Linked DNA regions of Phyllobacterium zundukense. The protein of the gene in region 1 interacts with the protein of each later gene in a pairwise test. Links are inferred from orthologs where the notes say so. Each region holds a gene or a part of one and is shown on either strand. Other genes may lie near its edges.

Evidence for each region. Proteins that work in one complex are often made in the same cells at the same time.
Region 2: the proteins of cysK (region 1) and cysE interact in binary tests that used the Escherichia coli proteins (3 or more experiments, as listed by UniProt). The link is inferred for Phyllobacterium zundukense from one-to-one orthologs.

Annotation. Positions count from the first base shown.
Region 1 is NZ_CP017940.1:1,318,728-1,324,963, reverse strand. What follows is about bases 1,663-4,552. They hold cysK (cysteine synthase A), read left to right. Parts: upstream 1,663-2,566; coding sequence 2,567-3,538; downstream 3,539-4,552. Other genes in these bases: cckA (cell cycle histidine kinase CckA), read right to left, coding at 3,733-4,552; BLM14_RS06440 (LysE family translocator), read left to right, coding at 1,804-2,424. Also shown: BLM14_RS06450 (antibiotic biosynthesis monooxygenase family protein), read left to right, coding at 1-296; BLM14_RS30905 (hypothetical protein), read right to left, coding at 287-427; iron exporter MbfA, read right to left, coding at 674-1,657; more of cckA, read right to left, coding at 4,553-6,236.
Region 2 is NZ_CP017940.1:2,032,878-2,037,486, forward strand. The notes cover bases 1-2,937. They hold cysE (serine O-acetyltransferase), read right to left. Parts: upstream 1,913-2,937; coding sequence 1,088-1,912; downstream 1-1,087. Other genes in these bases: BLM14_RS10205 (hypothetical protein), read left to right, coding at 13-738; BLM14_RS10210 (DUF3126 family protein), read right to left, coding at 774-980; BLM14_RS10220 (alpha/beta fold hydrolase), read right to left, coding at 2,159-2,914; BLM14_RS10225 (DUF192 domain-containing protein), read right to left, coding at 2,927-2,937. Outside these bases: more of BLM14_RS10225, read right to left, coding at 2,938-3,412; BLM14_RS10230 (cold-shock protein), read right to left, coding at 3,423-4,004; BLM14_RS10235 (VOC family protein), read left to right, coding at 4,275-4,609.

The DNA.
Region 1 (6,236 bases):
ATTTCGACAGGGCTGCAGATCTGCGTCCACTGCTGGAGACGATGGACGGTTTTATTTCCGTGGAGCGGTTCCGCAGCCTTGCCAACGAGAACCGCTACCTGTTCCTCTCCTTCTGGCGCGACGAGGCGTCAGTGGCGGCTTGGCGCCAGACCGAGGAACATCGTATGGCCCAGCGTGACGGTCGCGGTGGTATCTTTGCCGATTACCGGCTGAGGATTGCGTCCGTTGTGCGTGACTATGGGTTGCGAGCCCGTGATGAGGCTCCGCTTGACGCGCGGGTTTACCATCACGCCTGAATCCCGTGGTTGCGCTGGGCACATGCCGGTCCGGGACCACGCATATAGTGGCGTTCCGGCCGGTAGCTCGGCACAATGAACTCGCGGACGACGCGAAGCGTATCGCGCAGCTGGATAATCATGGTCATCATTCTGGTCTCTTGGTTCTGGCTTGCCGGGCAAAGCCGGTAGCGATCAATTAGCTAAAATTTAACTCATAAAGATGAACACCTCCTGAACGGCGTTGGTTAAAATCAGGTGAATTCATGAAAAATTAGCCTTAACCAGTTGGGTAAAAACGATTTTCTAAAATGGGAAAAGGACGCAATTTCGCCCTTTTCCATTGGATTTCAAGTCTGATTCAGCGCGAAATTGCAGCTATTGTGACGGTCACAGAATCACGCGTTGCCTATCAGAATGCCTGTTGCCAGGACCAGGCTGCCCCCAAGCACGACCTGTATGGCCGCCCGGAAGAACGGCGTCTCCATGAAACGATGCTGAATATAGGCGATGGCCCAGAGTTCCACGAAGACAACCAGAGCCGCGATTGTAGTCGCCGTCCAGAAATCTGGAATGAGATAGGGCAGCGCGTGACCGAGACCGCCGATCGCCGTCATCAGGCCGTTGGCAAGACCGCGCTTCAGTGGCGAGCCGCGCCCCGACAACTTGCCATCATCATGCGCAGCTTCGGTGAAGCCCATGGAAATGCCAGCGCCAAGCGACGCGGACAGACCGACGAGAAAGGTCTGCCATGTGTCCTGGGTGGCAAAGGCAGCGGCAAAGATTGGCGCGAGGGTCGACACCGAACCATCCATCAGGCCGGCAAGACCGGGCTGGATGTAAGTCAGGATGAATTGCCGGCGCTCGGTCTGCTTCTCGTCCCGCTGCACCGCGTCCGGCGTATGCTCGATGCCGAGGCGATGCGCCAGCGATTCATGGGCCTTTTCGGCGATAGCAAGATCACCAAGCAGTTTGCGCGTCGAGGCGTCACGCACAAGTTTCAACGCCTCCGTATAGAAGCGGTAGGCCTGCTCCTCCATCTTCTCCGCCATTTCCCGCACCTTGTCGATGCCGAGCGGGCGAACCAGCCAGTCTGGCTTGCGCTCAAGGTAGCCCTTCACGTGCTCGCGGCGAATGAGCGGTATCTGGCTGCCAAAACGCTGCTGATGCAGATCGATCAATGATTGGCGATGGCTGTTTTCTTCCTCTGCCATATCCTCAAACACCTTGGCACTTTGCGGGAAATCGTCGCGCAATCCATCCGCATAGGCGAGATAGATCCGCGCATCGTCCTCCTCCGACGAAATGGCGAGTGCCAGGATTTGCTGTTCCGATAGCGACGGAAGGTCGTGGCGGCGGTGACCGAAAAAGCGGCTGAGCATGACATCGTTCCAAGTTAGAATGATTCTAAACTATAGAGTCGAAGGACGCGATTCAAGCCCCAATCCCCCGCTTTTGACCCCATGGACAGAAAGGAGGCGCAGGAGTATCGTCCGCCTCCGCCGACCCTCATTAACAGAGTTTCATCATGACACTTGCCGGTTTTGTCGCCTATTCGGGTGCACTCGCCATTGCCGCCGCCATTCCAGGACCGGGTGTAACCGCCCTCGTCGCACGGGCGCTCGGCTCCGGCTTCCGCTCCTCGCTCTTCATGTCGCTCGGGCTGATCATGGGAGACCTCACCTATCTGACTGCGGTCGTGCTCGGGCTTGCCATGGTCGCGCAGACATTCGGCACGGTTTTCCTCGTCATCAAGTGGGCGGGCGTTGCCTATCTGGCCTATCTCGCCTGGGGCTTCTGGACGTCCGGCATTTCGGCAGAAAAGATCGAGGCAAAGAAAAGTAGCGGCAGTGGCTTCTCCGCCGTTCTTGCTGGCCTGGCCGTGACGCTTGGCAACCCGAAGACCATGCTCTTCTATATCGCGCTGACGCCGACTCTGGTGGACTTGCACACGATCACCCTCGCCGATTATTCGATCCTGGCCGCGCTGACGGTCCTGGTCCTCCTCGTTGTGCTGGTGCCCTATCTGGCCCTGGCAGCAAAGGCGCGCGGGCTGCTCGCCTCGCCGCGGGCACTCAAGCGGCTGAACCGTACCGCCGCAGCCTTCATGGCGGGCGCGGCCTTGGCCATCGCCGGGCGCTCTTCTTGATCCGGAATATTATTCTAACAGCAGGCCTATATTAGTAGGCCTTTCCAACTGAAACATGGTTTGCGCACGGCTTCGACTATGAATTTTCGGATGCGCCCCATAAGATCGGTTCACGACGCAATCCAGCATTGGGAGAATATTGATGAGCAACGATAACGCGCGCAAACCCGGCCGTGGCCGCATTTACAATTCCATTGTGGACACGATCGGCGATACGCCCATTATCCGTCTCGACAAACTGGCCAAGGAAAAGGGCGTCGGCGCCAATCTGCTGGCCAAGCTCGAATTCTTCAATCCCATCTCCAGCGTCAAGGATCGTATCGGCGTTGCGCTCATCGAAGCGCTCGAGGCCCAGGGCAAGGCGACGCCGGGCAAGACCACCCTTGTCGAACCGACCTCCGGCAATACCGGCATCGCGCTGGCTTTCGCCGCAGCAGCCAAGGGCTACCGTTTGATCCTCACCATGCCGGAAACCATGTCGGTAGAGCGTCGCAAGATGCTGAAGCTGCTCGGTGCGGAACTCGTCCTGACCGAAGGCGCCAAGGGCATGAAGGGCGCCATCGCCAAGGCCAATGAGCTCGTCGAGACAACGCCCGATGCGATCATCCCCGGCCAGTTCGACAATCCGGCCAACCCGGAAATCCACCGCAGGACCACAGCCGAGGAAATCTGGAACGATACGGACGGCAAGGTCGACATCTTCGTTGCCGGTATCGGTACGGGCGGTACGATCACCGGCGTCGGCCAGGTGCTGAAGCAGCGCAAGCCCGACGTGCAGGTCATTGCGGTTGAGCCGAAGGATTCGCCGGTCCTCTCAGGCGGGAATCCCGGCCCGCACAAGATCCAGGGCATCGGCGCCGGCTTTGCGCCCGCAGTTCTCGACACACATATCTACGATGAAGTCATCCAGGTTTCGAACGAGGATTCCTTCGCCAATGCGCGTCTCGTGGCGCGGCTTGAAGGCGTGCCGGTCGGCATTTCCTCCGGTGCGGCGTTGACCGCTGCCATAGAGGTTGGCAGGCGTCCGGAAAACAAGGGCAAGAACCTTGTGGTTGTCATCCCCTCCTTCGCCGAGCGTTATCTGTCGACGGTGCTGTTTGAAGGGCTGGAATAGCCTCTATCGCAGAGCGATGACATGTTCCCTTGGTGAGTGCAATCAGCGTCTTGTGCGTGGTTCGACAAGCTCACCATGAGGAACGTGGAGAGGTTTCAGGGAGCCAGGAACGGCAACGCTCACGGGAATGATTGCAAATCACCATTCTCCCTCATGGTGAGCTTGTCGAACCACGCACCGCCGATCTACAAAACCTACTCGCTCTCGAGCATTTCCTTGACTGCCGTTGCAAGCTGCTTCAGCGAGAACGGCTTCGGCAGGAAGCCGAATTTGGCATCTTCCGGCAGGTTGCGCGCAAAGGCATCTTCCGCATAGCCCGAAACGAAGATGAACTTGATATCCCCGTATTCCTTGCGCAGTTCGCGCAGAAGCGTCGGCCCGTCCATTTCGGGCATCACCACGTCGGAGACGACGATATCGACCTTGCCGCCGAGTTCCTTCATCACTTCCAGCGCCTCGACGCCGCTCGACGCCTCGTGCACCGTGTAGCCGCGTGATTGCAGTGCCCGCAGACCACCCATGCGAACGGCATCCTCGTCCTCGACCAGGAGCACGGTTGCAGAACCGGAGAGATCAGTGGCTTTTTCCGTCTTCTTCTCCTTCCTCGGCACTTCGGTCACGATGACTTCGCCATCGGCGTTCAGCATCGGGGATTGCTTTTCCTCCACATGCCGCGGCAGGAAGATACGGAATGTCGTACCCTTGCCAAGTTCTGACTCGGCGTGGATCGATCCGCCCGTCTGCTTGATGATACCATAAACCATCGACAAGCCGAGACCCGTTCCCTTGCCCACTTCCTTGGTCGTGAAGAATGGCTCGAAGATTTTCGCGATCACTTCCGGTGTCATGCCGGTGCCGGTGTCCGCAACCTCGACCAGAACGTAATCGCCCGGAACGAGATCGCGGTAGTTGAGTTCGGCGCTCTCGGCCTCATTCATGTTGCGCGTGCGGAGGATCAGATCCCCACCCTCTGGCATCGCATCGCGTGCATTGACGGTAAGATTGACCACGACCTGCTCGAACTGGCCGAGATCGGCGCGTACCGGCCACAGATCGCGGCCATGCTCGATCTTGAGGTTGACCTGGGTGCCGGCAAGGCGCGTCAGCAGCATGCGCACATCGGCAATCACGTCGGTCAGATTGAGCACTTCCGGCCGCAGGGTCTGGCGGCGCGAGAATGCCAGCAGCTGCCGCACCAGCGAGGCGGCGCGATTGGCATTCTGCTTGATGTTCATGATGTCGGCGAAGGATGGGTCCGACGCACGATGATTGGTCAAAAGCAGGTCCGACGACATGATGATCGCGGTCAGGACGTTGTTGAAGTCGTGTGCGATACCGCCTGCAAGCTGCCCTACCGCCTGCATTTTCTGGCTTTGGGCCATCGTGGCTTCGAGCGCCTTCTGTTCCGTTGTCTCGACCACGGAAACGATGGCCGCTTCCTCGGCGCCATCTTCCGAGCCCGCATCGAAGACCGGGCTGATATAGAAGCGAAGATGCCGGTCCTCATTGCCCGGGATAACCGTATCGACGGGAGAAATCTCCGCCTGGCCGGCAAAGGCTGCCGCAAGCGCCCGGTCAAAGGCCTCGCGATCGCGTTCATGCACGACGGTTTCGAGCGGGATGCGCCTGTCGATGTCATCGCGGTCAACAACGGGCGAGAACAGGCCGAGGAACCTGGCATTGGTGCGCAGGATCTTGCCGGTTGCGTCGACAGCGGCAATCGCCATGGATGCCGAATTGAAGAAGCGCGTGAACCGTACTTCGGCGGCGCGCAAGGCTGCAGACGTATCCTCACCCTCGGCGCGGTTGAGGACGATGGTGCGGGTGGGTCCACGCCTGCCATCACGCTGCGCCTGAACGCGGTGATAGAAGCGCACAGCGAGGCTCTGACCATTGGATTTCGCCAGATCAAGATCGATGACCGTATTGCGGCTGGTACCCGGTTCCGTCTTGACGGCGTTGATCAGTGCCATGCCATTGCCGGCCACGATCTCACGAACCATCATCGAGCCCGGGGTAAACCGGGTCAGGTCAACGCCGAGCCACTCTGCCAGAGTGGCATTGATATAGATGATGCGCCCATCGGGATCGGCTGAGAAGAAGCCGGCCGGTGCATGATCGAGATGGTCGATGGCTTCCTGGATGTCCTGGAAATAGCGTTCCTGTTCGGCACGCTCGGCAGAAATATCGGCGATCTGCCAAGCATAGACCGGCGCGGTCTGGTCGGGGATACCGGCAACCGGGCGGGCCTTCACCCGGTACCAGGTCGGCACGGGCTCGCGGGATGGATCCAGCGGGCGCGACAGGCGCAACTCTTCCTGGCCGGAAACGCCGTCGCGCACCGCATTGGCAAGGCGGTAAATGGGATCGGAGGCGGAAGCTTCACCGGAAAGAATGTGCTCGATTGCCCGCACATCATTGGAATTGGTCACGCCGGTGAGTTCGGCATAGGCCCGGTTGGCGTAGACGATGCGGCCTTTCTGATCGGAGACGACCGTGCCTTCCGGCAATGTATCGACGAAGGCGCGGGTCAGTTCGTCACTCGTACCGCGCGGCGTGAACTGAATGACGTTGATCGCCGAGCCGAACAGGTAGAACACGCCGGTCATGGCAAGCGTGCCGAGAAGGCCAAGCAGGAACTGCTGGCCCAACTGGTCGCGATAGATGAAATAGAGGACGGAAACACCGACCAGCAGCA
Region 2 (4,609 bases), 710 kb from region 1 along the record:
TTCGGAAGGTTCATGCAGTCTTCGACACACAGGATAGAGCCGATTGCAGGCAGCTCATCCCTGCAGCGCATCTTCTATTGTGTGGCAGCGCTCGCAGTTCTGTCGCTGGGCCTTGCTGCTGCCGGCCGCTTCCTTGGCCACGGCATTTCGCTGGGCGGGCATACGGAAGACACGACCCTTCAGGAAATTGTCATTGGCAACACTGTGCTGGCGCTCCCTGCCAATATGATACGTTTCGACAGACAGCGGCGAGGCGGTGTCGCAGAGCGTGTCGATATCTATTTGCACTGGCCTGACATGCAAGGCTACCGACCAGAGTTCATTCAGGATTTCAATGGTTCCGGCCCGGAAAAACGGCTGTTGTTCGTGACCTTCGAGCCACGTGCCATCTCCCAGGACATGTCAGACCGCTATGGTCCGATCTACAGCACGTTGACGGATGGGCCCGGCGTCAAGGGTCCGGCCGGTTTGACCATTCAGACGCTTCAAACCGAGAGTGGATTTGTCAATGAGGAGCTGATTGTCTCGCCGCAGCGCGCAGGAAAAGCGCCATTCGTGGCGCGCTGCCTCGATATCGAAACATCCAGGAACAACCTTGCATCATGTCAGCGGGATATTTTTGTCGGTGAAGATCTTCAACTAACCTATCGCTTTCCAAGGGAAATGCTGAACGATTGGCAGCAGATCGACCTGCAAATGCAGGCGTTTGCCCAAGCCCATATCAAGGGGCTGAAGTGACGCCGGTACGGCGTCACTCAAAACGGTCGAGCTGATCAGAGATCCATCTCGAGGATGGCCATGGAGAAATTGTAGGAGAGCTCGCCCTCGTCTTCATCCTTGTAGATCAGGCCGAGGAATTCATCGCCGAGATAAAGTTCGGCTGAATCGTCCTTGCGCGGCCGAGCCTTCACAGTGAGTTCCGTGTTTCTGAATGTGCGCTTGAAATAGCTGTCGAGTTTTTTCAGTTCTTCGGGTTTCACTTGAGGTCTCCTGTCGTAATTGGCTAGCGGCTTTTGGCATGCGAAAGTCCGCCCTGTAAAGGGCAGATTGCAACCGTGCTGCCGCGTGGAGACCTCTGCGGCCGCCTTTAATCGAAGTTGGTGACGAGCTGGTCCATGGCGCGGGAGGGTTCAGCGCAGCCTGTCTCACCGACAATCCGGGCGGGAACCCCAGCGACGGTGATATTGTGCGGGACCGGCTTAAGAACGACCGACCCGGCAGCGACTTTCGAGCAATGACCGATTTCGATATTGCCAAGAATCTTTGCCCCGGCTCCGATCAGCACGCCATGACGGATCTTCGGATGACGATCGCCGGATTCTTTGCCGGTGCCGCCAAGTGTAACGCCCTGCAGGATAGAAACATTGTCTTCGATGACGGCGGTCATACCGACGACAATGCCGGTCGCATGGTCAAAGAACACGCCCTGGCCCATTGGCACCTGCGGATGAATATCCGTCTGGAAAACAGAGGACGAACGGCTTTGCAGATAGAGCGCAAAATCCTTGCGGCCTTCGTTCCACAGCCAGTGAGCAAGGCGATGGGTCTGGATTGCCTGGAAGCCCTTGAAATAAAGGATAGGCTCGATGAACCGGGTGCAGGCCGGATCGCGGTCGTAGACGGCCTGGATATCAACCCGCAGGATTTGCGACCAGGACGGGTTTGCTTCCAGCATCGCCGTAAAGGTTTGCCGCAACAGTTCCGACTCCATATCCGGGTGATCGAGACGCTGGGAAATCCGGTGGATCACCGCCTCTTCCAGTGACTGATGATTGAGGATCGTCGTGTAGAGGAACGTCGCCAGGAGCGGTTCGTTACGGATCGTCTCTTCGGCTTCCGCACGAATGGAAAGCCAAATCGGATCCATCTGCTTGACCGATCCGGTCATTTTTATCGGACTGCTAGCGGACATTTCCTACTCCGGGCATTTGGCCAAAATTCGTGCTCTAGAATTCAGCATACGGCAAAAATGATTGCTTGACACTCCAATTTCCAGAGCCCTCAGGCAAGAAATTTTGAAGCAATGATCGATTTGCCTGAATATCACGGTCTCATTGAAGAGTTGCCATAGCTCATGCAGCACTGTCGTGCAAGGAACGAACAGGTGGACGACCATGTTCCCTTGCCCGTGTCAGATCGCAATTGGCTGATTATTTGCTCACAGCGGATGGCGCTTGAGGAAGTCCAGGACAGCCTGCTTGAACACCTTGTCGCCAACGGCAAGCATATGATCGCGATTGGGGATATCGATTGCCTCGCCCTGCGGCATCAATTCCGCAAGCCGGTGCGGACTTCCGCCAATATCGTCCTTCGTGCCCACGGCGACGAGCGCGGGCTGGGTTATCCGCGCCATGTTTTCGGCGCTGATCTCTTCCTTGGACGTGATCACGCAGGCGGCCAGCGCAATCTTGTCGCTCTTGGTCTTGTCAGCAAACATGCGGAACATCTTGCCACGCGGGTGAGAGATTGCCTCCGGATCATCCGCCATGAGCGCTTCGGCGATCGGCGACCAGTCGCCGGCGCCTTCGACCATGCCGATGCCGAGGCCACCAAAAACCAGGTCGTGAACCCGTTGGGGATGTTGCAGCGCCAGGAATGCACTGATGCGGGCGCCCATGGAATAGCCCATGACATGGGCGGTCTGGATGCCAAGGTGGTCGAGCAGAGCAGCGGCATCACCCGCCATCAGGGTTGGCGTGTAGACCGACTTATCGTGCGGCTTGTCTGATTGGCCATGGCCGCGATTGTCGATCGCAATGGTCCGGTACCCCGCCGCAGTCAGCGTCGGTATCCAGCCGGGCTGCACCCAATTGTAGAACGCCGATGATGCAAAGCCATGGATGAGCAGGACGGGTTCGCCCTCGCCTTCGTCGAGATAAGCGAGCTTCAATCCGTCATTGTCGAAAAACTGCATGTCCTGGCCTTGCTAGTGCCCGATGGCTTCAATAGCGGGATGCCGCACCTTGTCACCAATTGTCAAGCCGAGGCGTTTTGCCGTTCCCGCTTTTACCTCCACAACAAAACGAACGGGACCGCCCGAAGAGATGGTGGAGCGGGAAAACGGGACCGCATTTTCGCGAATGGCGGATGTGCGGCCCTTTTCATCGAGGAAGAGCATATCGAGGGCTGACGGCGTATTCTCCATCCACATGGTGACCAGGCGGGTGTCATCGAAGATGAACAGCATCGCGCTGTTGTCCTTCAAATCCTTGCGGAACATCAGGCCGCGCTCGCGCTCCTCATTCGTGTCGGCAATCTCAACGCGAAACGGCACATCGCCCTTGGCCGTATTGACGGTCAGCGGCGCAGGGTCGATGGCAAGGTGCATGGGCGCCTGATCGAGCGCTAATGCCGGAATTATCGAAAATAGGAGAAAAACCATACCGGCCAGAACTGATTTCAGGCGGGACATCGTTGGGTCTTCAGTGCGAAGACGGCAGCTGCGTGCCGATATCCGGATGAATTTCGGAAGCCATCAGGCCCTTGTCGCCATGGCCGAAGCGGATCAGCACGACCTGTCCCGGACGCAGCTCGGTCAGGCCGAAATGGCGGAGTGTTTCCATATGGATGAAAATATCCTCGGTACCCTCGCCGCGCGTGAGGAAACCGAAACCCTTGGTGCGGTTGAACCACTTGACCAGAACGCGCTCGAGCCCGCTCGACGGCGTCACCGTGACGTGGGTGCGCACCGGCGGCATTTCCGTCGGATGAACCGCGGTCGAGTTGTCCATGGACTTGACGTGGAAACACTGCATACCGCGTTCGCCCTGCTTGACTTCGCAGACGACGCGCGCGCCTTCAAGTGCGGTTTGGAAACCATCGCGCCGCAGACAGGTAACGTGGAGAAGGATGTCAGGAAGATCAGTGTTGTCAGGCACGATGAAGCCGTAACCCTTGGCCACGTCAAACCATTTTATCGCGCCCGCAACCTCGATGAGGTCCAAATCGTCTCTTAGACCTTCGTCATCGGGGGAACGCTGGGCTGATACTGGTCTGTCCGACATGAAGCTAGCCCCTCCTCTCCTGCAGGAAACACTGATTCTCTTGCCGAAGAATAACACCTGACCAAGGCCATAGAGCAAGTATCATCTGTTGGTTTTGTTGAAAACTACACGCAAAACTGGTGTTTATCCTCAACGGCGTTTGTTGGCTTAAACCACAAGTTTGTGAAGCTAAATATTAAGTGCTACGAAATGCGGGGTGGTTCGTAACCCATCGGCAGGGTCGAACGCCACCACCTTTCAATTCCCGTGAAAAGAAACCAAGGGCAAAAGATGCGCTATCTTCACACAATGGTCCGTATCCGCGACATCGATGAATCGCTGGATTTCTATTGCAACAAGTTCGGTCTGGAAGAAGTCCGCCGCACGGAAAACGAAAAAGGCCGGTTCACGCTCATCTTCCTCGCAGCCTCGGAAGACAAGGGCAGATCGGCCGCAGAACGGGCTCCGGAACTCGAATTGACCTATAATTGGGACCCGGAGGAATACACCGGCGGGCGCAATTTCGGTCACCTCGCCTATGTCGTCGACAATATCTACGAGACCTGCCAGACGCTGCAGGATAAGGGCGTTGTCATCAACCGCCCGCCGCGTGATGGCAACATGGC